Regions from separate parts of the Janthinobacterium sp. GW822-FHT07H10 genome, predicted to be linked through region 1. Evidence: predicted binding sites of a transcription regulator. Region 1 holds the regulator's gene; each other region holds the start of a gene.
The links. Region 1 encodes FliA, which starts transcription of late flagellar genes. Its sites were predicted from a motif close to CTAAAGTTTNNNNNNNNNNNGCCGNTA; they were not measured.
Positions count from the first base shown of each region.

Region 2: a site for FliA is predicted at 6,004-6,030, ahead of AC1RDJ_RS12155 (flagellar protein FliT). Genes of this name have one in related genera too.
Region 3: a site for FliA is predicted at 3,513-3,539, ahead of AC1RDJ_RS11790 (DUF5610 domain-containing protein). Genes of this name have one in related genera too.

Region 1 is NZ_JBXAKS010000020.1:43,282-53,291, forward strand. It holds gene AC1RDJ_RS27010 (flagella synthesis protein FlgN) at 1-84, shown strand, start outside; gene AC1RDJ_RS27015 (hypothetical protein) at 137-997, opposite strand; gene AC1RDJ_RS27020 (translation initiation factor Sui1) at 1,059-1,421, opposite strand; gene AC1RDJ_RS27025 (CehA/McbA family metallohydrolase domain-containing protein) at 1,516-3,126, opposite strand; gene motD (flagellar motor protein MotD) at 3,398-4,168, opposite strand; gene AC1RDJ_RS27035 (flagellar motor protein) at 4,174-4,920, opposite strand; gene AC1RDJ_RS27040 (RNA polymerase sigma factor FliA) at 4,902-5,633, opposite strand; gene AC1RDJ_RS27045 (MinD/ParA family ATP-binding protein) at 5,679-6,542, opposite strand; gene flhF (flagellar biosynthesis GTPase FlhF) at 6,535-7,848, opposite strand; gene flhA (flagellar biosynthesis protein FlhA) at 8,109-10,010, opposite strand, start outside.
Region 2 is NZ_JBXAKS010000004.1:325,718-335,727, forward strand. It holds gene AC1RDJ_RS12125 (BufA1 family periplasmic bufferin-type metallophore) at 1-115, shown strand, start outside; gene bufB (MNIO family bufferin maturase) at 136-1,785, shown strand; gene AC1RDJ_RS12135 (hypothetical protein) at 1,792-2,076, opposite strand; gene AC1RDJ_RS12140 (RNA-binding S4 domain-containing protein) at 2,194-2,415, opposite strand; gene fumC (class II fumarate hydratase) at 2,512-3,906, opposite strand; gene AC1RDJ_RS12150 (type IV pilus assembly protein FimV) at 4,078-5,205, shown strand; gene AC1RDJ_RS12155 (flagellar protein FliT) at 5,664-5,960, opposite strand; gene AC1RDJ_RS12160 (M13 family metallopeptidase) at 6,204-8,288, shown strand; gene AC1RDJ_RS12165 (class I SAM-dependent methyltransferase) at 8,358-8,999, shown strand; gene AC1RDJ_RS12170 (CsbD family protein) at 9,185-9,370, shown strand; gene AC1RDJ_RS12175 (S9 family peptidase) at 9,444-10,010, opposite strand, start outside.
Region 3 is NZ_JBXAKS010000004.1:253,541-263,550, forward strand. It holds gene AC1RDJ_RS11770 (TPM domain-containing protein) at 1-250, opposite strand, end outside; gene AC1RDJ_RS11775 (LemA family protein) at 252-866, opposite strand; gene pyrF (orotidine-5'-phosphate decarboxylase) at 1,034-1,858, shown strand; gene sbcB (exodeoxyribonuclease I) at 1,994-3,442, opposite strand; gene AC1RDJ_RS11790 (DUF5610 domain-containing protein) at 3,611-4,234, shown strand; gene AC1RDJ_RS11795 (GGDEF domain-containing protein) at 4,287-5,252, opposite strand; gene AC1RDJ_RS11800 (HPF/RaiA family ribosome-associated protein) at 5,515-5,892, opposite strand; gene AC1RDJ_RS11805 (DUF1345 domain-containing protein) at 6,146-6,811, opposite strand; partial or broken gene AC1RDJ_RS11810 (MFS transporter) at 6,850-8,125, opposite strand; gene AC1RDJ_RS11815 (CDP-6-deoxy-delta-3,4-glucoseen reductase) at 8,217-9,242, opposite strand; gene AC1RDJ_RS11820 (SDR family oxidoreductase) at 9,255-10,010, shown strand, end outside.

The DNA of each region.
Region 1 (10,010 bases):
CCCACGGCCCAAAGCGGCAATTTCTACGGCCCCAGCGGCCAACCGACGACGAATACGCCGAACCGGCGCGTCGTCATCGGCTAAGCCAAACACCCCGACACGGCACTACCGCGGCAAGGCGCGCGCCCCTGTCCGTTCAAGCGGGCGCGGGACGCCCCGCATGCTGGCGAAATTTCGCCGCGATGGCTTGCGCCTTCGCCGTGGCGGCGGCCTGCTGCGCCGGCGTCAGCTCATCCTGCAGCCAGTGCCAGTATTCATCCTGATACGGATTGGCGATGCCGGGCGCCAGCAGTTCCCCATACACCATGCGCAGGGCCAGCAGGTAGCCATACGCTTGCGGCGCGTCCTTGCGCACCACGTCGCCATCGCGCAGATACGCCATCATCAGGGTCGAAACGCTGCTCAGCTCGCCCTCGTCCGCCTGCGCCGTCAGCTGGGCGATGGCCTGGCGCTTCCATTCCTGCACGAGCGGGTCGTCGGGACGGTTGCGCAGCGCGCTGCGGTCGCCGAACGGGCCTTCCGACAGGAAAATCGTGCTGGCGCCCGGCACGCCCGCCTTCGCGGCGGTGGCCAGGTAGGCCAGGCGCTCGTCGCGCTGGCGCTGCGTCAAGCCCGCACATAGCTGCTGCTGGGCAACCTTCTCTTCCGCCGTCATCTCGCGCCCCAGTTCGAACTCCATGCCCGGCAAGCGCCCCTCCCGCAGGAAGACCATGCAGTCGTCGATCAGATTGAAGGCGGCATACGCATCTTCCGCCCTGCCGCTGGCGGCCAGCCGCTCGAGCCGCTGCGCCAGGGGGATGACCAGGGCTGCCTCGGCCGCGGGGACGGAGGCATCGACAGAAAAATACGAGGCCAGGCTGCGCCCCGGTGGCGCGCCGGCAGCAGCGGTGGCGGTGGCCGCTGCCGGCGCGCCGCCGTCGGACGCGGGCCAGTACGCCAGCGCCAGCGCGGCCGCGGTGGCGGCGATGGCGATGCTGGCAAGTGTGCGATTCATCATGAGGTGGCGGGCGGGGTCGGGAAGCGCACGTTACCACAGGCGCGCGGCACCGGCCCGCACCTCAGCCGCCGGCCTGCTTCGCCCGGTGGCCCAGCTTGAGCAGCGCGGCCAGGATGGCGTCCACGTGGTCGCCCTGCACTTCGATGACGCCATCCTTGACGGTGCCGCCCGAGCCGCACTGCGTGCGCAGCTGCTTGCCCAGCAGGGCCAGCGCGATGGCGTCCAGCGCCAGGCCTTTCACCACGGTGACGCTCTTGCCGCCGCGGCCCTTGGTCTGGCGCGACACGCGCACGGCGCCGTCGCCCGCCGGCGCCGCTTTCGCTGCGGCCTTGCATGCGCACTGCGCCAGCGGCTGGCGGCAGGCGGGGCACATGCGGCCCGTTTCGGTGGAATACACGAGGCCGCCCTGGGAACTGCTTTTCATGATCGAGAGATAAAAGTGGGGAAAGGCCCCGATTGTACCAAGCGGCAGCGGGCCCCCGCCCCATCCGGCGGCGCGCTGCCGGCCGGCGACGCCATCAACGCACGGTCACGAAGACCGGATTCGAATAGAACCACAGGCTGCGGTAATTGCGGTCGTTGATGTCATTGAAGCGCTGGGTGCTGTCCGTGGCCCCCGTGCGCTGGTCGGCCAGCGGTTCGCCAGCCTGCGTCAGGCCGGCAACATCGGTCCCCAGATTGGTGCCGCGCAGGCGGAAATACTGGTTCTTCGCCGCCGTGGCCTGGTAGCTCACGCTGTAGTAGCCGTCCGCCCCGAGTTTCCAGTCCGCGCTGGTGAAGCGCTTGAGCACGCGCGTGCTGGCATTGCTGGCAACGTCGTAGGCTGGCGTGCCCGCCACCGCCTTCGCGCCGACATCGCCGACGATCATGTCGACATGGTCGACGACGGGCTTGACGTTGGCGGCCACGCCGCTGTCGACCGGCTTCTCGTAGTTGTTCCTGGCCGGGCTCTTGAAGCGGATGGTAACCGTGACGGTGTCGCCGTTGCCGACCTTCAGCTCGCCGCCCATCTCCTTGCGGTCGTCCTTGCTGGCCAGGTTGAAGTCCAGTGCGTTGATCAAGTCGCCATAGGTGGAAAACATCTTGCCCGAGCGCAAACCGGCCAGCAAATCCTTCGCCTGCGGCGCCCCTTGCGCGCTGTTGAACACATAGTTCTTCGCATATTCGCCGGGGAAATAGCCGCTGCTGTTGCCGCCGACGATCTTGAAGTGCGTATCCGAGTCGGTCAGGTTCCAGATGCGGCGGCCCTCGCCCAGCAGCGCATCCCATGGCCCGCCCAGCTTGGCCACCACGTAGTCGACACCGCCATACACGCGCAGCAGCGCATTGTCGTCCGTGTAGGCGGCCGTATAGCCGCCGCGGTCCGGCTCCATCTGGTTGCCGACCATGCCTTCGATGGCGAACATGATGTTGGGGGCGGCATCGTTAAAAGCGCGCAAGTCGGCGATGCTGTAGCTGCCCTTGTTGCGCGACGGGTGGTTGATGACGGCGTAGCTGGTTTCCGGATAATTCTGCCTGAGCCAGTTGATCGCTTGCAGCGCGTCGGCAGCCGTCTTGTTGTAGCGCGCCTCGCCATATTTGCCTTTCCATGCGGCGACGTCGGCGGCGTCGAACATGCTGGCGTCGCGCGTGGTGAACAGGTATTCGAACTCCTTCATGCCCCGGGTGCTGGCACTGAGCTTGTCCTTGCCTTCGAACAGGCCGATGCCGATGTGATCGTGGGTCGGCATGTCCCACTCGAAGCCGGAAAAGACCAGCTTGTCGGCGTAGGCGCCGCCCGCCTGCAGCGCCTGGACGCGCGGGATTTCATGGCGTTCGGCAGCGATGGACATCGGAATGGGCGCCGGCAGCGGCGCGCCCAGCGCATCGCGCGTGGAAACGCGCAAATGGTTGGACAGCGCCATCCAGTCGAGTCCATACGTGGTAAAGGCCTTGGCCAGCACCTTGTCCAGCGTCTGGCTGACATCCGCATCGGCCGATTGCGTGGTGTGGGTGTGCAGGTCGCCGGCGATCCAGCGGCCGGCGGGCAGCGGTGGCACGCTGCTGTCCGGGCCGCCATCGCCGCCGCAGGCAGCGACGCTCAACAGGATGGCGATGGCCGAAGGAAGCAAGGTTCTGGAGTAAGACATGGGATTGACCTGGAAGCTGAAAAGAAGGGCGACAGCCTAGCAGTCCAGTATGACCAGCCCATGACACGCACTAGGGCGCGAAGCCGCGCCGGCAGGAAGGCCAGGCTTAGCACACCTAACATAGAACACCTAACAACACCTGCTGCGCGTCGCGATTTGCGCCCGCCGATGCTCACGGCCTCGGCGGCCCAGTGCAAGGCACAGCTCCGCTTCTCGGGCCAACAGGGGCGCCGAGCCTCGCTGCCGCTCGCGACGGTTTTGTCAGGCCTTGTCAGTTGGCCGGCGGCGCCGTCGGCACTTCCGTCACCGTCTCGGGGATGCCCGAGAGGATGGTCACGGCGACGCGGCGGTTGCGCGCGCGCCCTTCCGGCGTGGCGTTCGGCGCCACGGGGATGTTGTCGGCGTGGCCGACGGCCGTCAGGCGCGTGGCTTGCACGCCGCTGGCGATGAACAGGCGCACCACGGCGCTGGCGCGCGCGGCCGACAGTTCCCAGTTCGAGGCGAAGTTCGAATTGCTGATCGGCTGCACATCGGTATGCCCTTCCACCTGCACGTCGTGCGTGTCGTCCTTGAGCAGCACGGCCACGGCGCGCAGGGCCTGGTCCGATTCCGGCGTCAGGCGCGCCGCGCCCGGGTCGAACAGCACGCTGGCGTTGATTTCCACGCTGACGCCACGGCTCGTCTGCGTCACGCGCACCTTGCCTTCCTTCACCAGCGGCGCCAGGGTGGACGTCAGGTCCTGCGCCAGGCGCGTCATGTGCTCGCGCTCGCGGCGGATGGCTTCCGTGCGGCGCTTCAGGGCGGGATTCGGCAGCGGGATCGCCTGCGGCGCTTCCATGAGGATGGGCGGCGCGCCCTTGTCCAGGCTGAAGGCCTGGCCGATGGCGCTCTGGAAGACGCGGTACTTGCCTTCGTTGACTTGCGAAATCGCATACATGACGACGAAAAAGGCGAACAGCAGGGTGATGAAATCGGCGTACGAGATCAGCCAGCGGTCCTGGTTGTCCGGTTCCTCGTCATACTTCCTGCGCGCGCGCCGCATCATGGTCAGTGCTCGTGCAGGAGGCTGGCCACGCGCTCTTCGATGATGCGCGTATGGTCGCCCGTGGCGATGTCGTACAGCACGGCGGCCGTGATTTCATACTGCAGCACGCGGCGCGAAACGATGGCCTTGAGTTTATTTGCCACCGGCAGGAACAGCAGATTGGCCAAGCCCACGCCATAGATGGTGGAGACGAACGCCACGGCGATGCCGCCGCCCAGTTTGCTGGGGTCGGTGAGGTTTTCCATCACGTGGATCAGGCCCAGCACGGCGCCCAGGATGCCGATCGTGGGAGAATAGCCGGCGGCAGATTCCCACACCTTGACGGCCTGGCGCTCGGCCATCTCGTAGGCGGAGATTTCCACGTCGAGCAGCTGGCGCAGCTTGTCGGGCGCGATACCGTCGACGATCATGCGCAAGCCCTTGGCGTTGAAGCGGTCGGCCGTGTTTTCCATCAGGCGCTCGAGGGCCAGCGGGCCGTCGCGGCGCGCCGTCAGGCTCCATTGCCCGATGTCGCGCGCCAGCGCGGCGCGCGTGTCCGAAGGCGGCAGGAACACCCAGCGCAGCATTTCCAGGCCGCGCACGAAGGTGCGCAAGCGCGTTTGCAGCAGCACGGCGCCGAAGGTGCCGATGACAACGATGGCGAAGGCGGCCGGCTGCAGCAGGGAGGCCATCTTGCCGCCCTCCAGTGCCTGACCGACCAGGAGGCCCGCCAGCGCCAGCGCCAGCCCGATTACGCTGGACCAGTCCACGCCTGCTCCCTCAAGGTTGCGCGCAGGCGCGCGACGGCCTGGGTATGCAGCTGCGAGACGCGCGATTCCGATACGCCCATCACCGCGCCGATCTCCTTCAGGTTCAGCTCTTCTTCGTAGTACAGGCCCATGAGTATTTTCTCGCGTGGCGGCAGCGCGTCGATGGCATCGATCACGGATTGCCGGAAATCGGTATCGAGCAGGGACCGCAAGGGGTCGCTGTCCTCGTCCACGCAATGGCGGTCGAGGAAGCTGTCATTGCCGTCCGGGTCATGAAAATCTTCGTAGTACACCAGCTGGTGGCCGCCGCCGTCGCCCAGCATTTCCTGGTAGTCGGCCAGCGACATTTTCAGCAGTTTCGCCACTTCCGACTCCGTCGGCGGGTGGCCCAGGCGCTGCTGCAAAATGCTCATCGCCTCTTCGATCTTGCGCATGTTCTGGCGCATGCTGCGCGGCAGCCAGTCGCTGGTGCGCAGCTCGTCGAGCATGGCGCCGCGGATACGCAGCACGGCATACGTCTCGAACTGCGCGCCATGCGTTTCCTCATAGCGGCTGATGGCGTCCAGCAGGCCGATCATGCCGGCCTGGATCAGGTCATCGACCTCGACCGAAGGCGGCAATTTCGCCTTCATATGGTGCGCCAGACGCTTCACCAGCGGGATATGCTCCGTCAGCAAATAGTCCTTGTTCGATTTCCCTTTGACCGTGTACATAGGCTGCTTATTGTTTTATCGTCTTATCTGGTGCTACGGTTGGATTCAGGCGCTGAAATGGTGTGCGCTCCCCGTCTGGTACAAGGTGGTGCCCAGCACCGGCGCCGCCGAACGGACCAGGCGCTCGGCCAGTCCGCGAAACGCCACCGAAGCTCCCGCCAGCGGAAACGCGTCGACCACGCTGCGGCCCAGGCGCGCGGCGCGGTGCAGGTATTCATCGGCCGGCACCGAGCCCATCGACGTCAGTTTCACGGCCAGGTAGCGGCTCGCCGCCTGCGCCATATTATCGTATACCACTTTTGCCTCGGATTCGGAAGCGCCGGTGACAAGAATGCCGAACGGACGCCGTCCCAGCTCCTGGTTCAGTCGCTTGATCAGGCAATAGGCCGCCTTGATCGAATTGGCGCTGTTCGACACCTGCACCACGATGTCGGACGAGGCCATCAGCGGCACGGGGAAGCATGCGCCCTCCTCGGCCACCACGCCGTCGACCAGCACGATGCCGCTCTGGCGCGCCATCACTTCGAAGGTCTTGCCCAGGCGGCGCGTGTCTTCGTCGCCCGCATAGTCGCTGCTGTCCATCAGGTGGTTGCGCGCGCCCAGGTGGGCCACGCCGAAGCCCTGCGGCACCTGGTGGATCACCTGGTTCAGGCCGCACTGCTGGCGCGCCACGTCGAGCAGGCTGGCGCCGTGCGCCAGTCCCAGGCGCGAGGCGACGCCGTCGCTGCCGCCGCTGGCGTCGACCAGCAGCACTTCATTGCCGCCATACGCGAGCGAAGCGCCCAGGTTGACCAGCATGGCGCCCTTGTCGTCCTGCGGCGTGGCCGACAGGAACGTCATGACGCGCGGCTGCGGGCCGGCCAGCATGCGGCGCAGGCCTTCGGCCTGGTCGAAATCGAAATTAGCCAAGGTGCACCCCGCGCGCTTCATTGTTGCGGGCGGCGGCCTGCGCCATCAGCAGCGGCAGTTCGGCATCGGAAAACTGCGTCGCCGCCGTATCGCGCTTGAGCTTGAAGGCGCGGTCGATCAGGTAGGCGCGGTCGGCCAGGTGCAGGTCTTCCGGCACGCGCTGGCCGTTCGACACATAAAACAGGTTCAGCTTCTGGCGGATCACCACGTCGAGCACATTGCCGATGGACGCCGCCTCATCGAGCTTGGTCATGATGCAGCCGGCCAGGCCGCTGCCCTGGTAGGCGCGCACCACTTCATTGAGCGTTTCCTGCGTTGCCGTCGAATTCAGGCACAGCAGGCGCTTGACGTCGGCGCCGGCGCCCGACAGCATGGCCACCTGCTCCGTCACCATCTGGTCGCGCTGGCTCACGCCCACCGTGTCGATCAGCACCGTGTGCTTGTTCTTCAATTCCTTCAGGGCGATGCGCAAGTCCGCCTCGTCCTTCACCGAGTGCACCATCACGCCGAGGATCTTGCCGTAGATGCGCAGCTGTTCGTGCGCGCCGATACGGTAGGCGTCCGTGGTGATCAGGGCCAGCTTTTCCGGGCCGTGGCGCATCACGCAGCGCGCCGCCAGCTTGGCCGTGCTGGTGGTCTTGCCGACGCCGGTCGGGCCCACCAGCGCGAATACGCCGCCCTGCTCGAGCATGGCGTCTTCATTGGCGACAGTATTCAGGTTACGGCTGAGCACGGTCTTGATCCAGCGCATGCTTTGCGCGCCGTCCAGGCCGGCGGGCAGCTTGTCGATCAGGTAGCGCGCCAGGCTGGCCGAGAAGCCGGCCGCCAGCATTTCGCGCAGCACGACGGCTTTTTGCGGCTCGCGCTGCTGCGTCGAACCCCACGAGATTTCCGCCAGCTGGGTTTCCATCATGCCGCGCATGGCGCGGATTTCATTCATCATGCCGCTCATCTCGGCGGCGGCGTTCTCTTTGACGTGCGCCAGCGCGCTGGCCATCATCTGCTGCATGCGGGCCATGTCCACTGGCTCGGACGATGCCTGGCGCGGCGCGGCCGGGCGCTGGGCCGGGGCGGCCGCGCGCTGCGGCGTGGCGAACTGGGTCTGCAACTGGGGACGCGGCTGGGCCATTTCCGAGGCGGCCGGCGGCGATGCCAGCGAGGCGGCATCGTCATTGGCCAGCGCGAGGATTTCCACCACGCCATCGGCCTGGCGGTTCGACAGGATCACGGCATCGGGGCCGAGCGCTTCGCGCACCTTGCGCAGCGCATCGCGCGACGAGGCGCCCGTAAATTTCTTCACATTCATGGCCGGCCTCCCGAGGCGGGGGTGGCGCAGTACTGGCTGAACGGTGTGACCATCATCGACTCCTGTTGCTTGAGTGCTGTCTTCCACATGGACACAGATCACTCGGACAGTTTCCATTATTAGCGATGCACTGGGGAAATGATCGAAGGAACAGGACGGGAAAGTACCCGTTATTCAGTTTGCCGTGAGGAAATTGAGGTGCGGCAAGTAAAAAACGGGGCCGTTCGCGCCGGAACGGCCCCGCCTTGCTTATCAGGCAACTACTGCGCACCCACCAGGCTGGTGACGCGGATGGTCTTGGTTTCCGGCACTTCCGCATGCGACAGCACCTTCAGCTGCGGCAGGGCGCGGCGCAGGAAGCGCGACAGCAGCGCGCGCAGCGGCGCCGGCACCAGCAGCACGGGCGTCAGGCCCAGCGCTTCCTGCTGCTGCGCGGCCAGGCCCGCCTGGTGGGCGATGGTGTCGGCCAGGCCAGGCTCGATGCCCGCGCCATCGCCGCCATTGCCCATCGCCTGCATCAGCAGGCGCTCGAGGCGGCTGTCGAGCGTCATTACGGACAGTTCGGCCGCGCCGGGGAACAGTTGCTGCACGATGGCGCGGCCCAGGGCCACGCGCACCAGCGCCGTCAGGTCGTTCGGATCCTGCGTGTGCACCGTGTGCTCGGCCAGGGTTTCGATGATGGTGCGCATGTCGCGGATGTGCACGCCTTCCATCAGCAGGTTCTGCAGCACTTTTTGCAGCGTCGACAGCGACAGCATCTTCGGCACCAGGTCCTCCACCAGGCGCGGCGCATCCTTGCCCAGGTGGTCGAGCAGCGCCTGCACTTCCGCGCGGCCCAGCAATTCGGAAGCGTGCGAGGTGATCAGGTGGTTCAGGTGCGTGGCCACCACGGTGCCCGCATCGACCACCGTGTAGCCCATCGACTGCGCCTGGTCGCGCAGGCTGGCCTCGATCCACGTGGCCGGCAAGCCGAAGGCCGGGTCCGTCGTGGACAGGCCGGGCAAGGTGCCGCTGGCCATGCCGGGGTTGATCGCCAGGAACTGGCCATTGAATGCTTCGCCAACCCCCACTTCCACGCCCTTGAGCGTGATGCGGTAGGCCGACGGTTTCAATTCCAGATTGTCGCGGATATGCACGGGCGGTGCCAAAAAGCCCACTTCCTGGGCGAATTTCTTGCGGATGCCTTTGATGCGCTTGAGCAATTCGCCGCCCTGCGTCTTGTCGACCAGCGGAATCAGGCGGTAGCCCACTTCCAGGCCCAGGGTATCGACGGGCATGATGTCTTGCCAGCTGGCCTCTTCCTGCTCGGGCGCCACCGTGGCTTGCTGCACCTCGGCCGGCTTTTCGGCCGCCTCTTTCGCCTGCGTGCGCTTCTTGCTGATCAGATACGCGGAACCGGCCAGCAGGGACGCCAGCAGGATGAAGACCATGTTCGGCATGCCGGGAATCAAGCCCATGCCGCCGATGATGCCGGCCGTGATGTACAGCACTTGCGGTTTCGCAAACAATTGCCCCACCAGCTGGGTACCGATGTCCTGCTCGCTGGCCACGCGCGAGACGACGATACCGGCCGCCGTGGAAATGATCAGCGAAGGAATCTGCGCCACCAGGCCGTCACCGATGGCCAGCAGGGTGTAGTTCTTGAGCGCATCGGCAAAGCCCATGTCGTGCTGCAGCAAGCCCACCAGCAAGCCGCCGACGATATTGATGACGGTGACCATGATGCCGGCGATGGCGTCGCCGCGCACGTATTTGCTGGCACCGTCCATGGCGCCATAGAATTCCGCTTCCTGCGCCACTTCCGTGCGGCGGCGGCGCGCCTCGTCTTCGCCGATCAGGCCGGCATTCAGGTCGGCGTCGATGGCCATCTGTTTACCCGGCATGGCGTCCAGCGCGAAGCGGGCGCCCACCTCGGCGATACGGCCCGCACCCTTGGTGACGACGGTAAAGTTGATGATGGTCAAAATGATGAAGACCACGATACCGACCGTGTAGTTACCGCCAATCAAGAAGTGACCGAACGCTTCGATCACCTTGCCGGCCGCGTCGGCGCCCGTATGGCCTTCCGTCAGCACCACGCGCGTGGACGCCACGTTCAGCGACAGGCGCAGCATGGTCGACACGAGCAGGATGGTCGGGAAGGCCATGAAGTCGAGCGGCTT
Region 2 (10,010 bases), on a different contig from region 1:
CGATAACCTGCCCACGGAATGGGCGTATGTTGCCAAGGGCACGTGCGAACAGGCGGGCGGCTCGATGAAGCCGATCAAGGCAGTGAAACCGGCCGCGCCAGCCGAGCAGTCATAAGCTTTCCAGGCAGCAGCGCCATGACGCAGCCCGCCCATGCGCTTGCCGGCGTGGGCGTCGGCTTGCGCGCTGCCCACTACCGCGACTTCCTCGAGCGCCGGCCCCGCGTCGGCTGGCTGGAAGTGCATACCGAAAATTATCTGCAGCCGTCGGGTTGGGATAGTCATGTGCTGCATGCCTTGCGCCAGGACTACGCCGTCAGCCTGCATGGCGTGGGCCTGGGCCTCGGTTCGGCGCGCGGCTTTTCTGAAGCGCATCTGCAGCGCGTGCGTGCCGTGGTGGAACGCATCGAGCCGGCCCTCGTGTCGGAACACCTGTGCTGGGGCGCCGTGGCGCAGCAGCAACTCAATGACCTGCTGCCGCTGGCCTTGAGCAAGGCGGCCTTGGACTTGCTGTGCGAGCGGGTAGGGCGCGTGCAGGATGCGCTGAAAAGGCCGATCCTGCTGGAGAATGTCTCCACGTATGTGCGTTTTCGCGACGATGCCATGAGCGAGGCGCAATTCCTGGCCGCACTGGCGCGCCGCACTGGCTGCGGCTTGCTGCTCGATATCAATAACCTGTATGTGAACCAGTGCAACCACGGCGAAGATGCCTTGATGGCCATGCAGGCGATCGCGCCGGGCAGCGTGGGCGAGCTGCATCTGGCCGGCCACCTGGTGACGCCGCAAGCCGTGATCGACCACCATGGCGCGCCCGTTGCCGGGCCGGTCTGGGATCTGTATGCGGCCGCCTTGCAGCGCTTCGGCGCCGTGCCGACCTTGATCGAATGGGACACGGACCTGCCCGCGCTCGATGTCCTGCTGGGCGAGGCGGCCAAGGCCGAAGCCATGCTGGCGCGGCAGCGGCCGCCGGCGCGATGGCAAGGACAGGCGCCGGCGTCACCGCTGGCGCCCGTTTCGCCGGACGCGCTGGCCGGCAGCCAGCAAGCGTTTGCCGCGGCCCTGTTCGATGCGGCGCGCAGCCCGGCCGTATTGCAGCAATGCCAGGGCGAGGCAGCGGCAGGGCGTTTGGCCTTGTACCGTGGCAATCTCACTGCCACCTGGCGCCGCGCTTTGGGTCATGCATATCCCGTCGTGCTGGCGCTGGTGGGCGAGGAGTTCTTTGGCGGCCTGGCGCGTGCATATGGCAGGCAACATCCATCCGACAGTCCCGATCTGCACCAGTTTGGCGCCCGTTTCGCAGACTTCCTTGCCAGCTTCCCCCATGTGGCCCACTTGCCTTACCTGCCGGACATGGCGCGCCTCGAGTGGGCGCTGCACCTGGCCCATTACGCGCCGGACGCGCAGGGTGTGCCGGCACAGGCGCTGGCGGACCTGGGGCCGGAACAGCTGGAGTCGCGCCGTTTTGCCCTGCATCCCGCCTGCACCTTGCTGGCGTCGCGCTGGCAAGTGCCGGCCCTGTGGCAGGCGCATCAGGCAGGAGAGGGGGAAGGTGTGTTCCCGCAGGAAATGCAGATGGCCAGCCATGCGCTCGTCTGCCGTCCACGCTGGAAGGCGCAGGTGCTGGCGCTGGATGGGGCCGCGCATGCGGCCTTGTTGGCATTGCAGCAGGGGCTGACGTTCGGCGCCGCGCTCGACGCCGCCTTCGGGCTGGACGAGGCGTTCGACCTGGGCGCGCAGCTGCGCCTGTGGCTGGCGCATGCGGTGCTGACGGACATGGCGTCCGCTTGACGCTGATTAATCGAAGGCGCGCAGCAGGCGCGCTTCGCCCGTCTGGTCACGGTACAGGGCGTTCGCGGCCAGGGTGGCGTCCATCATGCGCGTCACTTGCTCTTCCTCGAAACGGGCAAGTTCGGCAGTAGCAGCCACGAGAGCCAATTCCAGCTTGGCGCGCGCGTTCTGGTACAGGCTGCTTGTGTATTTGTCTGTATTGCGCAGCAATTCTTCCGCGTTCTCGATGACCTGGCGCAAGTCGCCGATCAGGCGTTCCTGGCTGCGCGTGCCTTGTTCGGGATGGTCCATGGCGCTCCCCTTCCGCAATCGATAAAGATATGGCAATAGCGAAGTTGCAGCTTGACGTAGGCAGCCGGGCAGGCGTAGGCGGGAAGCATGGGGCCGCTCGCGCGCCCCATGCCGGGATCAGGCAGGGCCGACGACCGTGATGCGGATATCGCCCACGCTGACGACCTGGCCGCTGCGGATCTTGGCGGTCTTGCGCAATTCCTTCTTGCCATCGACCTTCACCACGCCGCTATCGACCATGACCTTGCCTGCGCCACCGCTGTCGCACAAGCCGACCAGCTTGAGCAGCTGGTTCAGCTCGACGAACTCGGATGTTAAATCAAAGCTTACTTTTTGCATTGTATCCCTTATTGCAATGATGTGTTTTAAACACTTGATGACAACCTCAACTAATCCATAGTTTACCTGAAGCCGCCAGCAATGCAGGGCTGGGCCTCAGCTTTTGTTGGGGCGCGTCATGGCCAAGGGCACGATCCACTCGCTGAATTGCTCCTCGGTCACGAAACCGAGGGCCAGCGCCGCTTCCTTCAAGGTCGTGCCTTCATGCTGGGCCTGTTTAGCGATTTGCGCCGCCTTGTCGTAGCCGATGTGCGGCGCCAGCGCCGTGACCAGCATCAATGAACGCTCCATCAGCTCGGCGATGCGCTCGCGGTTCGGCGCGATGCCGTGCGCGCAATGCTCATCGAAGCTGCGCATGCCGTCGCCTAGCAGGCGCGCGCTTTGCAGGAAGTTGTGCGCGATCAAGGGCTTGAAGACATTCAGCTCGAAATTGCCCGAGGCGCCGCCCACCGTGATGGCGACGTCATTGCCGAACACCTGGCAGCACAGCATGGTCAGCGCCTCGCACTGGGTCGGGTTGACCTTGCCCGGCATGATGGAGCTGCCCGGCTCGTTTTCGGGTATCGTGATCTCGCCCAGGCCCGAGCGGGGGCCGGAGGCCATCCAGCGCACATCGTTGGCGATCTTCATCAGGGCCGTGGCCAGGGTTTTCAGCGCGCCATGGGCGGCGACCAGGGCATCGTGGGCGGCCAGTGCGGCAAACTTGTTGTCGGCCGTGGCAAACGGCTGGCCCGTCAGGCGCGCCAGTTCCGCGGCGATGCGGCCGGCAAATTCCACGTGGGCATTCAAGCCCGTGCCCACGGCCGTGCCGCCGGCGGCCAGCTGCAGCAGCGGCGGCAGCGAGGCCGTGATGATATGTTCGGCAAAGTCCAGCTGCGCCACATAGCCCGAGAATTCCTGTCCCAGGGTCAACGGCGTCGCATCCTGCAAATGGGTGCGGCCGATCTTGACGATGTCGGCAAATTCCGTCGCCTTGGCGTCCAGCGTGGCGCGCAGCTGGCGCAGCGGCGGCAAGACGGTGTTGGCGACGGCCAGCGCGGCGGCCACATGGATGGCGGTGGGGAAGATGTCGTTCGAGGACTGGCCCAGGTTGACGTCGTCATTCGGGTGCAGCAGGCGCTCGGCGCCGCGCAAGCCGCCGATCAGCTCGGAGCCGCGGTTGGCCAGCACTTCATTCATGTTCATATTGCTTTGCGTGCCAGACCCTGTCTGCCAGACGGCCAGCGGGAACTCGGCGTCATGCTTGCCGGCCAGCACTTCATCGGCCGCCTGCGTGATGGCGACGGCTTTCTTGCCGTCCAATAGCCCCAAGTCCAGGTTGACGTGGGCGGCCGCGCGCTTGACGGTGGCCAGGGCGGCGATCAGTTCGGGCGGCATCTTTTCCGTGGAGATATGGAAGTGTTCGAGCGAGCGCTGCGTTTGCGCTCCCCAAAGCCGGTCGGCGGGTACGTCGATCGGGCCGAAACTGTCGCGTTCGATTCTGCTACTCATGGCATCCCTTTCATCGATGGAGGTGGATCGAGTGTACTCCAGACGCCAAAAAGGCACAGGATGATGCTGTATTGCATCATTTTGCTCGTGCCCGTCTATATTTTTGCGATTTCCTGCCGTTAAAGATGGGCGAGTTCCGTTTATTTATCCTGTTATCAAAGCGATCAGTCCATGCAAAGCAGCATCCTTCCCCGTTGGTCCCTGATCGCATGCGCCGCCGCCAGCCTGGTCTTGCCGCCTGTCATGGCGGCCGAACTGGGCGAGATGGCGGTGCTGTCGCACGTGGGCCAGCCGCTGCTGGCCGAGATCGAACTGACGGCACTGGCGCCCGACGAAGCACAAGGCGTGGCCGTGCGCCTGGCCTCACCCGATGTGTACCGGGGCGGCGGCATCGGCATGGATGCTGCCCTGCAGGGTTTGACCATCAATCCCTTCGAGCGGGGCGGGCGCCGCTATGTGCGCGTCACTACAGCGAAGGCGATCCAGTCCGGCCATCTGCACCTGTATCTGTTGCTGGGCAATGGCGGCGGCGCCATCGTGCGCCTGGCAACGTTGTGGCTGACGCCGTCGCCGCCCGTCGCCAGCGCGCCGGCCAGGGTGGCCGCGCCGCCGGAAGCCATGCCGGCGGCGCCCATGCCGCTGCCGCGTGCCATGCCGGGCACGCCGCCCGATGCCGCCGCGCTGGCGGCGCGCGCGCGTGCCGAGGGCATGCTGCGTCCCGCCACGGTCTTCGTTGCGCCGCCCGCCGCACCGAGGAAAGCGGTGGAGGCGCCGGCCGTGCGCGCCGCCGCTGCCGTGCGGCCGCCGCCCTTGCGCCGTCCTGTCGCGCCCGTGGTCGCCTGCGCGCCGCAGGCCGATGCGGGGCAGGCCGAAGCGTGCGTGGCGCTGGACGAGAAGAATACGGCCCTCAATGCCAGGCTGGGCGAGCTCGAGGGCAAGATCGGCGCGCTGCAGCAGGCGTTGGCCCAGCCTGGCGCCGCCGTAGCGGCCGCCGCTCCCGCCGCGCCTGTTGTTGCGCACGCCAAGCCCAAACCGCTGGCGGCGCCCGTGGCCGAGAAGCAGGCTGGCGGCCATGGCTTGCTGTGGCTGGGCCTGGGGACGCTGGCATTCCTGCTGCTGACGGCCGTCATCGTGTATGTCGTGCGCAGGCGCAAGCAAGCGGCGGGGCCAGGGACGCCTTCGAAGTACTGGGTCTTGCTGCGCAAGCCATTCGGCCGCAAGAAGGCGGTGCCCGTCCTGACGGAGGCCGCGGATGAGGCGCAGGCGGCCGAGCCGGAGCCGGAACCATTTTCCCGCTAGGCGCCACGCCGGATTGCCCCGAATTGCGCGCTCAGACTTGATATAAAAAAAGATATTTAAAAAAGACATGCAAACGCATGCCAATCGCGTTGCTTATTTTTCAAAGATGGCGATATAATTAATTCAGTGGACTTGCTCTACGACAAAACAGTCCCAGCCTGGCGCAGCCACCAACGATAGTGTGGCGCGACAAACAGGTGTAGCGTTGCATAAACGCCTGGGCCTGGAAGCGGTCTGCGATGCCAACGATGTGCTCGCGGACGCCGGATGCAACCGGCAGCGAGGCGACGCCAGGAGATACCTGGGGTTCGCCTTCCATATTCCCCTCCCCTGTATTTCCCCCGCCTTGGCGCGGCCGCGACAGTAGCGCGGCGCGCCAGTGATCATGCCACCCATGCGTATGGACGTAAAAAAAGCACCCGCAGGTGCTTTTTCGATATCGGGATGTCGCTCCTGCCTTACATGTGCGCGCGCGATGCCGGCATCACGCTGGCCAGCTGCGTCATCCATGGTTCCGTGATGGTGCGGATTTCGCGGTCGTTGGCCAGGATTTGCTTCAGCAAGTCGATCTTGCGCATGCGCGAAGTGCCGGCGAGGGCAGGCACGCTGCCCGTCATGGCCGTGCTGGCTGCGCTGGCGCACTGGTTTTCCAGGGTATTCAAGCCATCCCAGTCGCTCGAACGTGCGGCCACGACCATTTGATTGGTCAGTCCTGCAATATTTTCATACATCGAGAGAATGTCGTTGGAGGTCATGAGCACACCCGTAACTAGTGAATGGATTACCGCTTGCCTAGATTAACGGCGGCCTGAACGGGAACTTGAGGGTTTTTTTGAAAAAAAGTGAAAATAATTTCCAAAGAGGGCAGGGGGAGGCCGCCATCGCCCGCCAGGCCGCATGCCTGCTGGCGTCGCGGTGACAGGGCAGGGTGTTCTGGCGCGTCGAAACGCGTTATGATTTTGCACACTACTGTCGTCACTTTGCCTGAAAGGATCACCATGCGCGTTGTCACTGCTGCCGTTCCCTCTTTTCCCGGTTCCTGGCGCAAGCGCGCCATGGCGCTGGCCCTGTCCGGCATCGCCCTGGCTGGCGGCGCCGTCCACGCGCATGGACAGGAGGCGGCCGCCAGTCCCGCCGCCGCGAAGGCGGCGCCCACGGCCGTCTTGCCCGGCGACGATTTTTATGACTACGTCAATGGCGACTGGATGCGCGCCACGGCCATTCCGGACGACCGCGCCAGCTGGGGCTCGTTCGCCATCCTCGCCGATGAAACCAACCAGCGCATCATCGCCCTCGTCGAAGGCTTGCAGGCACGCCAGGGCGGCAGCGCGGAAGCGCGCCAGGTCAGCGATTTCTACCGCTCCTATATGGACGAGGCCGCCATCGAGGCGAAAGGCTGGGCGCCGCTCAAGCCGCTGCTGAAAAAGATCGACGCCGTGCGCGACCAGGCGGGCCTGGCGCGGGCGCTGGGCGAGAGCTTGCGCGCCGATGTCGACCCGCTCAATTCCACCAATTTTTATACGGAAAACCTGTTCGGCCTGTGGGTGGCGCAAGACTTGAACGACCCGACGCGCAACGTGGCTTACCTGCTGCAAGGGGGCCTGGGCATGCCCGACCGCGCCTATTATGCGACCGACAGCGCGCGCATGCAGGGCTTGCGCGGCAGCTACCAGGCGCATATCGCCGCCATGCTGCAACTGGCAGGCTACGGCGATGCGCAGGGTCGCGCGGCGCGCGTGTTTGCGCTGGAACAACAAATTGCCGCGAGTCACGCCAGCCGCGAAGAGTCGGCCGACGTTGCCAAGGGCAACAATGCCTGGCGCGCCGGGGATTTCGCCAGCAAGGCGCCGGGACTGGACTGGAAAGCCTTCTTCCAGGCGGCCGGCCTGGGGGCGCAGAAGGACTTCATCGTCTGGCATCCGTCGGCCATGACGGGCAGCGCCGCGCTGGTGGCGAGCGTGCCGCTGGCCACCTGGAAGGATTTCCTTGCCTTTCACGCGATCAACCACTTTGGCGCGACCTTGCCCAAGGCCGCCGCCGACCAGCGTTTCGCCTTTTATGGCAGCGCGCTGAGCGGCACGCCGCAGCAGTCGCCGCGCAGCAAGCGCGCGCTGGCCGCGACGAACGGCGCCCTCAGCGACGCCGTCGGCAAGCTGTACGTGGAGCGCTATTTCCCGCCCGAATCGAAGGCGCGCGTGCAGGACATGGTGGCCAATATCGTCGCCGCCTTCTCGCGCCGCATCGACAAGCTGGACTGGATGGCGCCGGAAACCAGGGTGCAGGCGCAGGAAAAGCTCAAGACCCTGTATGTGGGCGTTGGCTACCCGGAGCGCTGGGCCAGCTATGCGGGCTTGCGCGTCGTGCGCGGCGATGCGCTGGGCAATGCGCAGCGCGCGGAACAGTTCCATTACCAGCAGCAATTGGCCAAGCTGGGCCAGCCCGTCGACCGCAAGGCCTGGGCCATGCCGGCGCAGCTGGTCAACGCCGTCAACCTGCCGCTGCAAAATGCGCTGAACTTCCCGGCCGCCATCCTGCAGCCGCCGTTCTTCGATCCGCAAGCATCCGATGCGGCCAACTACGGCGGCATCGGCGCCACCATCGGCCACGAGATCAGCCACAGCTTCGACGACCAGGGCGCGCAGTTCGATGCCCAGGGCAAGTTGCGCGACTGGTGGACGCCGGCCGACCTCGCGCATTTCAAGACGGCTGCCGGACAGCTGGCGGCGCAGTTCTCGGCTTACCGGCCATTTCCCGACCTGGCCGTGAATGGCCAGCTGACCCTCAGCGAAAACCTGGCCGACCTGGCCGGCGTGGCGGCCGCCTATGACGCGTTCACCCTGTCGCAGCAGGGCAAGGCGGCGCAGCCGGGAGCGGAACGGGCGTTCTTCACGGGCTATGGCGTCAGCTGGCGCAGCAAGGCGCGCGAGGCGGCGGCGCGCCAGCAAATCCTCACCGATGGCCACGCGCCGGCGCAATACCGCGCTGCCACCGTGCGCAACCTCGACGCCTGGTATCCGGTCTTCGACGTGCAGCCGGGGCAGCAGCTGTACCTGGCGCCCGAGCAGCGCGTGCGCGTCTGGTAAGTGGGCTGGTGCTGCCGGCCGGCGAAGCGGCCGGCAGCGTAAAATGCGCCCATCGATGACAGGAGCGCCATGAAGCCGACCCCGCAAGAGCAGCAAGACCCTATCCACGCCATCACCGGCCGTACCCTGGCCCATTACGATGCCAGCGCCGAGCAGTTTTTCGAAGGCACGCGCGACCACGACGTCAGCCAGAACATCCATGCGCTGCTGGACGCCATCGGCCAGCCCGCGCCCCTGGCGATTCTCGACCTCGGCTGCGGCCCTGGCCGCGACCTGAAGGCGTTCACGGCCCTGGGTCACCATGCCACGGGCGTCGATGGCTGCCCCCGCTTCGTCGAGATGGCGCGCGCCTACAGCGGCTGCACCGTGTGGCAGCAGGATTTCGTCGACCTCGACCTGCCGGCCGCGCACTTCGACGGCGTGTTCGCCAATGCCGTGCTGTTCCACGTGCCCAGCGCCGCCTTGCTTGGCGTGCTGCGCGCCCTGCACGCGTGCCTGAAACCGGGGGGCGTGCTGTTCAGCTCAAATCCGCGCGGGCAAAACCAGGAAGGCTGGAACGGCGCCCGCTATGGCAGCTACCATGACGAAGAGGCGTGGGCAGCGTATGTGCAGGCGGCCGGTTTCAGCCTGGTCGAGCAGTACTACCGTCCACCGGGCTTGCCGCGCGCGCAGCAGCCGTGGCTGGCCACCGTGTGGCGCAAAGCGGGCTGATTTCGCTCAATTGACTGATTTTGGGCATGTGTTAGGAACCGTACATAGTTTTTGCAACCTCGAGGGTAGTATGGACACATCGACACGCAGCAAGCAGCGCAAGCCGCTTCCAGCAGCGTGTGAGCCGCAGTACCGGCGCCTCGGGCGCCGGACCACAGAGGTACCAACTACAGTGAGGATCCATCATGAACAAAGATCAAGTCGAAGGTAAACTGAAGGAAGTCGGCGGTAAAATCCAGGAAGCCGCTGGCAAGGTCGTCGGCAGCGAAGAACAGCAAGCCAAGGGTCTGGCAAACCAGGTCGAAGGCAAAGTGCAGAAGAAGGTGGGCGATGTGAAAGAGGCGGTGGAAACCGTCACGCGCAAGCCATAACTTTTGCTCCGGCATAAAAAAACCGCCGCCTGTCGCGAGACAGGCGGCGGTTTTTATTTGCTGCGGCTGAAAGCTATTGCGCCGGATTGGCCAGGTTTTGCTTGAAGAAGGTTTCGATCTTCTTGTACACGTGGCGCTGGCCGGCGCGCGACGAGATGCCGTGCTTGGCGCCCGGATACGTCATCAGGTCGAACTGCACGCCGCGGTTCACCAGCGCGTCGATCAGGCGCGTGCTGTTCGAGAACAGCACATTGTCGTCGGCCATGCCGTGCACCAGCAGCAGCGGCGACTTCAGGCCATCGAGGTGGGCAAACACGGTGCTCTTCTTGTAGCCATCCACGTTTTCCTTCGGCATGCCGAGGAATTGTTCCGTGTAGTGGGTGTCATACAGGGCCCAGTCGGTGACGGGCGCCACCGAGACGCCCATGGCGATCTTGTCGGAGGCGGCCGACAGCAGGCGCAGGGTCATGAAACCGCCATAGCTCCAGCCGAACACGCCGATGCGTTTCGGGTCGACGAAGCTTTGCTTGCCCAGCCAGTCGATGCCCACCAGCTGGTCCGCCACTTCCGCTTCGCCCAGGTTGTGATAAATGGCGTCCGTGAACGCGCGTTCGCGGCGCGACGAGCCGCGGTTATCGAG
Region 3 (10,010 bases), on a different contig from region 1:
TGTATTGCTCGATCGCTTCCGGCGCCGTGCTCTTGACCAGCAGCACGGCGATCTGGCTGCCCGTCTTGGCTTCGTAATCGGCCAGCACGGCTTCCAGCGCCGCCTTTTGCTTGGCGTCCAGCATGCCGGCGTCGTCCGTCACGCGCGCCGCCAGCGGCGGCACGGGCACGAGCTCCTGCGCGCTGGCGGGCAGGCTGGTGCACAGCAGCAGCGCCGTCGCCAGCGCCGCCAGATAAGACCAGGCTTTCATCTTATTTGCCGAAATCGACGGTTGGCGCGGTCGAGATGGCCTTCTCATTTTCCACCGTGAACGATGGCTTGACCTTGTAGCCGAAGACCATGGCCGTCAGGTTGTTCGGGAAGCTGCGCGCATGCACGTTGTAGTCTTGCACGGCGGTAATGTAACGCTGGCGCGCCACGGTGATGCGGTTTTCCGTGCCTTCCAGCTGCGACTGCAAGTCGCGGAAGCTGGTGTCGGCCTTCAAGTCCGGGTATTTCTCGGACACCACCATCAGGCGCGACAGGGCAGACGACAGTTGCCCCTGCACTTGCTGGAACTTTTCAAACGCGGCCGGGTCATTCAGCACTTCCGGCGTGATCTGGAAACTGGTGGCGGCGGCGCGCGCCTTGGTCACCGCTTCCAGCGTTTCCCGTTCGTGCGTAGCATAGCCCTTGACGGTGTTCACCAGGTTGGGGATCAGGTCGGCGCGGCGCTGGTACTGGTTGACCACTTCGCCCCAGGCGGCCTTGGTTGCCTCGTCCTTGCTCTGGAAGTCGTTGTAGCCGCAGCCCGTCAGGACGCCGGCCAGGACGGTGACGCTCAGCGCCAGGCGCAGCCATTTGGTGAATTGATTGGTGATTTGCATGATGGGTTCCGTGCGTAAAGGGGAGGTGAGGCAAATATACCTGAAACGGCACAAGATGTTGGTTTAATAAGCGCTCCAGACCGCTTCGGCGCGGGCGCGGACTGCCGTGGCAAGCCCGCGCCGCGTTACAATACGGGGTTTGCAACTGAATATAGAGAAGGTGTGCCGTGAATTTCATCAATAAATTATCCGCCGCGTGGACGGCCAATAATTCCCTGCTGTGCGTGGGACTGGACCCCGACCTGGCGAAGCTGCCGGCCGAATTGCGCGACTTGCCCGATGGAATCACGACCTTTTGCACGCGCATCATCGATGCCACGGCCGACCTGGCCTGCGCCTTCAAGCCGCAGATCGCGTATTTCGGCGCGCTGGGCGCGGAAAAACAGCTGGAAGACATTTGCCGCTACGTGCGCGAGAATTACCCGCACATCCCGCTGATCCTCGACGCGAAACGGGGCGACATCGGCGCCACGGCCACGCAATACGCGCGCGAAGCGTTCGAGCGCTACGGCGCCGACGCCGTCACCGTGAACCCCTACATGGGCGAGGATTCGCTCGACCCCTACCTGGCGTGGAGCGACCGCGGCGTGATCATCCTGTGCCGCACCTCGAACCCGGGCGGCTCGGACTTGCAATTCCTCGATACGGACGGCGTGCCGCTGTACCAGCGCGTGGCGCGCCTGGTGGCCGAGAAATGGAACAAGAACGGCCAGTGCGCGCTCGTCGTCGGCGCCACCTTCCCGGAGGAACTGGCACAGGTGCGCGCCATCGTCGGCGACATGCCTTTATTGGTGCCCGGCATCGGCGCCCAGGGCGGCGACATCGCCGCCACCGTCGGCGCGGGCCAGACGGCCAATGGCATGGGCATGATGATCAGCTCCTCGCGCGCCATCATCTACGCCACGCCGCAGGCTGGCGAAGACTTCGCCGATGCGGCGCGCCGCGTGGCGATTGAAACGCGCGATGCGATCAATGCCCATCGTTCGGTTTAAGTTGCATCCATAAAAAATGCCGGGCTAGCCCGGCATTTTTGATTGGTAGCTCGGCTTAGTCGCATGGCGTAAGCCGACATGGGTCGTCGTCGGCACTTGTCGGATTACGCTTCGCTAATCCGACCTGCCCGGGTTTCAGTCGCGCATGGGCGCGACCATCTCCGCATAGTCGTACAACTCTCCCAGAATTTCCTCCCCCCGCTCATCCACGGATTCCGACAGTACGTCGATTTCCGTAAACAGCATTTCGATGGTGCGGGCGCCGCCGTCGCCGTCGAACAGGCGGGCGGCCCGGTGCTGTTCCCAGCGCAGGCTTTCCGCTTCGCTCAGGGTGTGCGGGAAATTGCGGGCGCGGTAGCGGAACAGCAGTTCCTGCAGGCGCTCGTCGGCAAACGAGGGACGTGCCGTGGCCAGCTTGGCCGGCGTTTCGCGGCGCAGCGACTCGAGCAGGCGGCGGTCGTCGTTGCTGACGAAACCATTGTACAAATCTTCATCCACGTCCAGCGCGGTATTCGCTCCCGGACGCTGGAACACTTCGGCCCAGATGGCGTCCATGTTCGGCGCCGTGGCGGCGAATTGCGCGTTGATCTTCGCGGCGTCCACGTCGATGCCCCATTGCGCGGCCATGGCAGGCGACAGGGTCTTCAAATTACCGACCAGCATGGGCGACTTGTTCAGGTGTACGCTTTTCACGGGCAGGCGCGTCATGCCTTCGGGCATGGCGTCCTTGCGCGTAAACAGGCGCGTGCGGATGGTGTCCGCATCCAGGCTGAACAGTTCGCGCGGGTCGTACTGGCAATCCCACACGAGGATTTCATTTTTGTTGCTCGGATGCGTGGCCAGCGGCCAGACGACGCCCAAACAGCCCCGTTCGGCCGGGAACATGCCCGACACGTGCAGGAAGGGCTGGCGCTCGCTGGCGGCCAGGTGCATGCCCATTTCGCTGGCGACCTTGTCCTTCTTGTGCAGGGCCAGGCAGAATTCGAACAGTTTCGGCTGTTTTTCCCTGATCAGGCGCGCCAGGGCGATGGTGGCGCGCACGTCCGATAGCGCATCATGCGCCGCTTCGTGGACGAGGCCATTGGCCTTGCTCAGGTGTTCCAGCTTGAAGCTGGTCTGGCCATCGTCGCGCTTTGGCCATTCGATGCCTTCCGGGCGCAGCGCGTGCGTCATGCGCACGACGTCGAGGATGTCCCAGCGGCCGCAATGGTTCTTCCATTCGCGCGCATACGGGTCGATCAGGTTGCGCCAGAACAGGAAACGCGTCACTTCATCGTCGAAACGGATGGTGTTGTAGCCCACGCCGATGGTGCCCGGCTCGGAAAAAGCCGCTTCGATGGTGGCGGCGAACTGGTGCTCGGGCACGCCCAGTTGCAGGCATTGCTGCGGCGTGATGCCCGTGATCAGGCACGACTGTGGGTCGGGCAGGAAATCATTGGCAGGCTGGCAATACAGCATGATGGGTTCGCCGATCTCGTTGAGTTCGGCATCCGTGCGGATAGCGGCGAACTGGGCCGGGCGGTCGCGGCGCGGCTGGACGCCAAAGGTTTCGTAGTCGTGCCAAAGGAAAGTCTGCTTAGTCATTGATGGTCGTTGCTTATCGTGTGCTGATGGGTTGCTGAATGTTTTGTCCGGGCCGCTCAAGGCGTCATCGCTACAGTTTTCTGAAAACCTGCCGATACTACACGAGAGGATAGTCACCGTTGCGGTTTTCGCATGGTGTCATACATTGCCCGTTCAAGGAGGCCTATCGTGTCAATTCCCATCGCCGCAGGCGGCAATTCCGCCGCTTCCGTGAGTTCCATCAGTACTGGCGTTGCCGGCAAGGACGATAAAGTCCAGCAAAAGGACGCCAGCAAGACGGAAATGAGCGTTAACGACCGTACGAAGCTGCAATTGAACGCATCCATCATGCAGGCATCGCTGAACGTGTCGATCGGCGCGCAGAACGATCCGCTGGCGCTGGTCTACAAATCGGCCATCACCAGCATCAATGAAGCGTTGCAGGGACAGTACGGCGACGATGCGATCCAGAACGCGGCCTCGCAGGACAATAGCGCCGAAGCGACGGCGAGCCGTATTGTATCGCTGTCGACGGGGTTTTTTGACGCATTCAAAAAGCAGAATCCCGAGCTGGACGACGATGCCGCCCTGAGCAAGTTCATGGACACCATCAGTGGCGGCATGGAAAAAGGCTTCAAGGAGGCGCGCGACATCCTCGAGGGCTTGAAGGTGCTCGGCGGCGATATCGCCAGCAATATCGACAAGACCTATGCGCTGGTGCAGAAGGGCTATGCGGACTTCATCGCCGCGCACGGCAGCAAGAAGGATGACGCCGCCGCACCGGCCAAGCCGGCCGACAGCAAGGCGGCCTGAGACGATTGACGTCAGGCGCCCGAGAACATGTGCAGGCGCCATGGACGCTGCATCAGGTGCTTACTCTATTGCGGCCAGCCGCCTTGGCACGGTACAGGGCCGCATCGGCCGCCGCGATCAGGCCATGGTCGTCCTGCTCCCGGGCCAGGCTGGCCACGCCGAACGAGCCCGTGATGTGCGGCAGCGGGCTGCGCATGTCGTTGAAGATGATGGCTTGCTGCATGCGTTCGCACAGGCGCTGGGCCACGCGCAGGGCCACGTTTTCATTGGTATCGGGCAAGATTACCATCAATTCCTCGCCGCCGTAGCGCACGGCAAAATCCGTCGGCCGCAGGGCCGCGCCCAGCACTTGCGCGGCGATGCGCAGGGCCTGGTCGCCCGCCTGGTGGCCGTGCGTGTCGTTGAAGCGCTTGAAATGGTCGAGGTCGATCATGATCAGCGACAGCGGCGCGCCGCTGCCGTGGGCCGTGACGATCATATTCGGCAGCAGGTCCGTCAGCCAGGCGCGGTTGTACAGGCCCGTCAGGCTGTCGACCATCGATAGCTGGCGGTAGAATTCGCCCAGTTTCTGCCGGCGGCGCAGCAGGGCGTTGGCGGCGCGGATGCGGAAGGACAGCAGGCGCAGCAGGTTGCGCGCCAGGCCGTTCGACTGCTCGATCAATTCCCAGACGATGGCCGCGTCGATCACCAGCAAGTCGGTTTCTTCCAGTGCGGAAATAGCGGCCAGGTTGCTCGCTTCGTCGAGCACCGATTGTTCGCCCACGCTTTCGCCGGGCAAGACCTTGCTGACGGTGCCGTCATCCATGCCCGTATGGGTGTCGGCGGCCACGGCCAGCGAGCCGCGCAGGACGATGTACAGGCTGGCGCCGCGCGTGTCGGTAATGGCTTCGCCCGCTTCGAGGCGCATGACGGGGCAGGGGGCCAGCATGGCGGTCGTCCGGCTGTCCGCCCCATCGCGAAATAGCTGTAAATCGCCGATGTTGCAGCCTGAAGCACCAAAGTTGCCGATCTGTTCCACAATCACACTTTCAAAAAGCCGGCGCCCGCGAGCAACGTGCCGGTATCTTCATGATAGCGTAAAGCTGCCCCGGCCGTAACGGCAAAGGCTTGCTTGAGGTCACTTACTGTGAGAAATACGACAATTATTTCATTGTCGCGTTAATAAGCTGAAATGCTTGTGGTTTTGATAGCGTTGTTGCCGCTGGCGAAACGGTGCACCCGATGTGCAAAGGCAGCCTTGAACGGCTGCCTTGGTCTCTGGCAAAACTGCGGGTGGGGAATTACTCGGCCGCTTCTTCGACTTCCGTCGTATCGATCACGGCATTCTTGCCGGTGGCGTGGCGCTTGCTGTCTTGCAGGCGGCCCAGGGCGCTATCGATGGCGCGTTTCAGTTTGTCGGTGGCGCCGGCAACGGCTTGGTGCACGGTGGCGTTTTGTTCAGTGACGGCAATTGGTTGGTAGCCGGCAACGCGTGCTTCCATGACGCAGCGGATATCGTCCGCGCCGCCTTTCGGGCCGTTCGTATCGCTGAGGTGGACTTCGATGCGGGTCAGGTTGTCGCGGAAGCGGTTCAGTGCGGCTTCCAGTACGGATTGCACATGTTCGTTCAGTCCAGCGGTGTTGGCGATGGTGCTGTCGGTATGAATATTGATTTGCATATGCTTACTCCTGTCAATTCAAAAAAAACCCATCTCAGGCGCCATGCACGGCAGCGGTGCTGCTTGCTGCCAGGGCGCGTCGGCGCCTGGTTCTTGCCTCATACACATGACCTCGTGTATGTAACTTATCTTACTCCAGTTTCTACAATTTCAAGGGGTTTGCACGATTAAGATGGGCTTAACCCTACAGCCAGATCAAGTTTCCTCAAGGAATTTTTTGCGGCCCAGCGCCAGTCGCGCCCTGACGCCGTCTTCAGCCGTTAATCAGGCCGGCAGCGATATTGATGGACAGGCCCAGCACGACCAGGTTGAAGAAAAAGCTCAGCACGGATTGTCCCAGCACGATTTGCCGCATCATGCGCGTCTGCACGGACACGTCCGACGTTTGCACGGCCACGGCGATGGTGAACGAGAAATACAGGAAGTCCCAGTAATCGGGGTCGGGCTCGTCGTCGGGGAATTTCAGGGGGCGCAGTGCGGGGTCGGCCTGGTAAAACAGGTGCGCATAGTGAAAGCAGAACAGGGTGCCGACGAGGAACCACGAGCCGACCAGGGTCAGGATGGTGAGCGCGTAGTGCAGGGCCCGCTCATCGGCGGCCATGTCCTTCATGGACGACAGCTGCGAGATGATGGCTGCCAGGCTCATCACGGAAGCGACGGACAGGGCCGACAGGACCGTGGCGGCCCGTTCATCCTGGCGCTGCGCCATGGCCTTGACCTTGTGATGGTTGGCACGCATCATCATCCAGGCCATGGTCGCCAGGTAGAACCAGACGGCCACGTTCCAGGCCGTCAGCAGTCGCGTCATCTGTTGCCATGACGCCGGCAGCAGCAGGCCGGCCGCCACGCCGATGGCGGTGGCCAGGCTCAGGTGCGGACGGCTGCGGATGAAGCTGTGAAACGGAAGCGTGATTTTCATGGCGCGGTGACCTCAGTGGCGATAGCGCATCTTAGCCCTTAAGTCGTGGTCGCGGTGGCCGCCCTGGAGGCCGCCTCCTTCTCGTGGTGGGGGAAGCGGTCCATGCGCGACAGCACGGGGAACAGCACGGCCCACACGCCCGTCACTCACGGCCAGGGTGGCGGCGCCGCCGAAGAGGACGGCGCGCACGAGACCGAACCAGCCGGCCGTCAGGCCCGATTCGAACTCGCCCAGTTCGTTCGAGGCGCCAATGAAGACGGCATTCACGGCGCTGACACGGCCGCGTATCTCGTCGGGCGTCTCGAACTGCACCAGCAGGTGGCGGATGTAGACGCTGACCATGTCGCCGGCGCCCATCAGGAACAGCGCCACCAGGGCCAGCGGGAAATAGCTGGTGCTGCCCAGCACCAGGGTGCCCAGGCCGAACACGGCCACGCCGCCGAACATCCAGGCGCCGACCCGGCGCGTGATGGGGAAGCAGGCCAGCGCGATCGAGCACAGGGCCGCGCCGGCGCCGGGCGCCGTGCGCAGCAGGCCCAGGCCGCTGGGGCCGATATGCAGCACGTCGTGCGCGAGCGCCGGCAGCAGGGCCGTGGCGCCGCCGAACAGCACGGCGAACAGGTCGAGCGAGATGGCGCCCAGCACGATCGGTTTCGACCAGACGAAGCGCAAGCCTTCGAGCAGGGTGTGCCAGCTGACGGGTTCGCGTTTCACCAGTTGCGGCGCCGGCGTGGTGGCGTGCATCAGCAGGACGGACGCGACCAGCAGTGCGGACGAGATCAGGTACACCACCTTGGGGCCGAAGTAGTACAGCAGGCCGCCCAGGGTGGGGCCGAGGATGATGGCCACGTGCGAACTCGAGGAGCTGAGTGCCAGGGCGCGGCTGAAGTGCTGCGTCGGCACCATGTTCACCAGCACGGCTTGCGTGGCCGGCATCATGAAGGCGCGCGCGCTGCCGAACAGCACCAGCACGGCAAACACGGGCCAGACGATGGCGAGGCCGCTGACGGTGAACGCCAGCAGGGCCAGCGCGCACGCCAGCTGCGCCGCCAGGCACCAGGCGATGATGTTGCGGCGGTTGTAGCGGTCGGCCACGTGGCCGGCGGGCAAGATCAGCACAAGGAAGGGCGCGAACTGCGCCAGGCCGATCAGTCCCAGGTCGAACAGGCTGCCCGTGATCTGATACACCTGCCAGCCGATGGCCACGCTTTGCATCTGCACGGCCACCGTGCCCAGTACGCGGGCCGACAGGTAGCAGGCGAAGTTGCGGTGGCGCAAGATACTGAAGCCGTTGCCGGCGGAGGCGAGAGACATGATATTTCCAGGGAACAGCGGGGTGGCAGGGGCGGCGTGGCGGCGGCGGGGCGCCGCACCAGCAGCGCCCCGCTGTCTGGACGGTGGCTGCCTACTTGGCCAGGTCGGCTTCGGTGGTGAAGGCGTCCGCGTAGAACTCGTCGTCGGGCAGGCCGCATTGCTGCACGAAATCGCGCTTGGCCGAATCGACCATCACGGGTGCGCCGCACGCATATACCTGGTGGCCGGACAGGTCGGGCAAGTCGGCGATGACGGCCTGGTGCACGAAGCCCGTGCGGCCGCTCCATGCGTCTTCCGGCAAGGCTTCCGAGACGACGGGCACATACGTGAACTGCGGCAAGTCGGCGGCCCACTGGCGGCACAGCGCATCCATGTACAGGTCGTGCGGACGGCGGCCGCCCCAGTACAGGGTGATCGGGCGCGTCGACTGTGCATGGATCATGTGCTCGACGATGGCTTTCAGCGGGGCGAAGCCCGTGCCCGAGGCCAGCAGCACGACGGGCTTGTCGGAGTCGTCGCGCAGGAAGAAGGTGCCCATCGGCCCTTCGAAGCGCAGGATGTCGCGTTCCTTCAGCGTGGTAAACACCTGGTCGGTGAACAGGCCGCCCGGGATATGGCGGATGTGCAGGGTCACGGGGCCGCCGTCGCTCGGTGCGCTGGCCATGCTGTACGAGCGGCGCTTGCCGTCGCGCAGCATGAATTCGATATACTGTCCGGCGCGGTACTGCAGGCGCTCGCTGGCCGGCAGCTGCAGGGTCAGCACGACGACGTCGGGCGCCACTTTCTCGATCGTCGTCACGCGCGACGGCATCTTCTTGATCGGATAGTCGCTGCTGCCGGCCACTTCGCGCGCCTCGATGACGAGGTCGGCTTGCGTGGTGGCGCAGCAGAACAGGGAAAAGCCGGCCGCTTCTTCTTCCGGCGTCAGGGCGCGCTGCTGGTGCGCCTTGTGCTGTACGCTGCCGGCGACAACCTTGCCCTTGCAGGAGCCGCAGGCGCCGTTTTTACAGCCATAGGGCAAGCCCACGCCGGCGCGGATCGCCGCCGCCAGCACGGTTTCGTCCGCCTCGCAGCTGAATTGGTGGCCGCTGGGCTGAACAGTAACTTGAAAAGTCATACAATCCTTGAGATGAAAAATATGTTAATGCATTCTTTGCGCAAGCCGGTGGGGCTGCCGCGCCTGCTGATACTGGGCTGTGGCGACGTCGGCATGCGGCTGTTGCCCTTGCTGCGCGCGCGCTTTCGCGTCTTTGCCGTCACCAGCCAGCCGGGGCGCTGTGCGCAGCTCCGTGAGGCCGGCGCCGTGCCCATCGTGGCCAACCTCGACGACCGCGCCAGCCTGCAACGGCTGGCGGGGCTGGCATCCATGGTGGTGCACCTGGCGCCGCCCCTGTCGTCCGGCTTGCTGGACCGGCGCACGCGGAATCTGGCCGCCATTTTACCCGAGCATGCGCGGATGGTGTATGTGAGCACCAGCGGCGTGTATGGCGACTGCGGCGGCGCCACGGTGGCGGAAACGCGGCCCGTGGCGCCGGCCAATGCGCGCGCGAAGCGGCGCGTCGATGCGGAGCAGGTCTTGCGGGCCTGGGGCGCGCGCCGCGGCGCCAGCGTCGCCATCCTGCGCGTGCCCGGCATTTATGCGGACGACCGCTTGCCCCTGAAACGCTTGCGTGAAGGCACGCCGGCGCTGGCCGAGGCCGATGACGTGTACACCAACCATATCCACGCCGACGACCTGGCGCGCATCATCGAGCGGGCCCTGTGGCGGGGCAGGCCGGGGCGCATGTATCACGCCAGCGATGACAGCGAACTGAAAATGGCGGAATATTTCGATGCCGTGGCCGATACCTTCGGCCTGCCGCGCCCGCCGCGCCTGCCCCGGGCG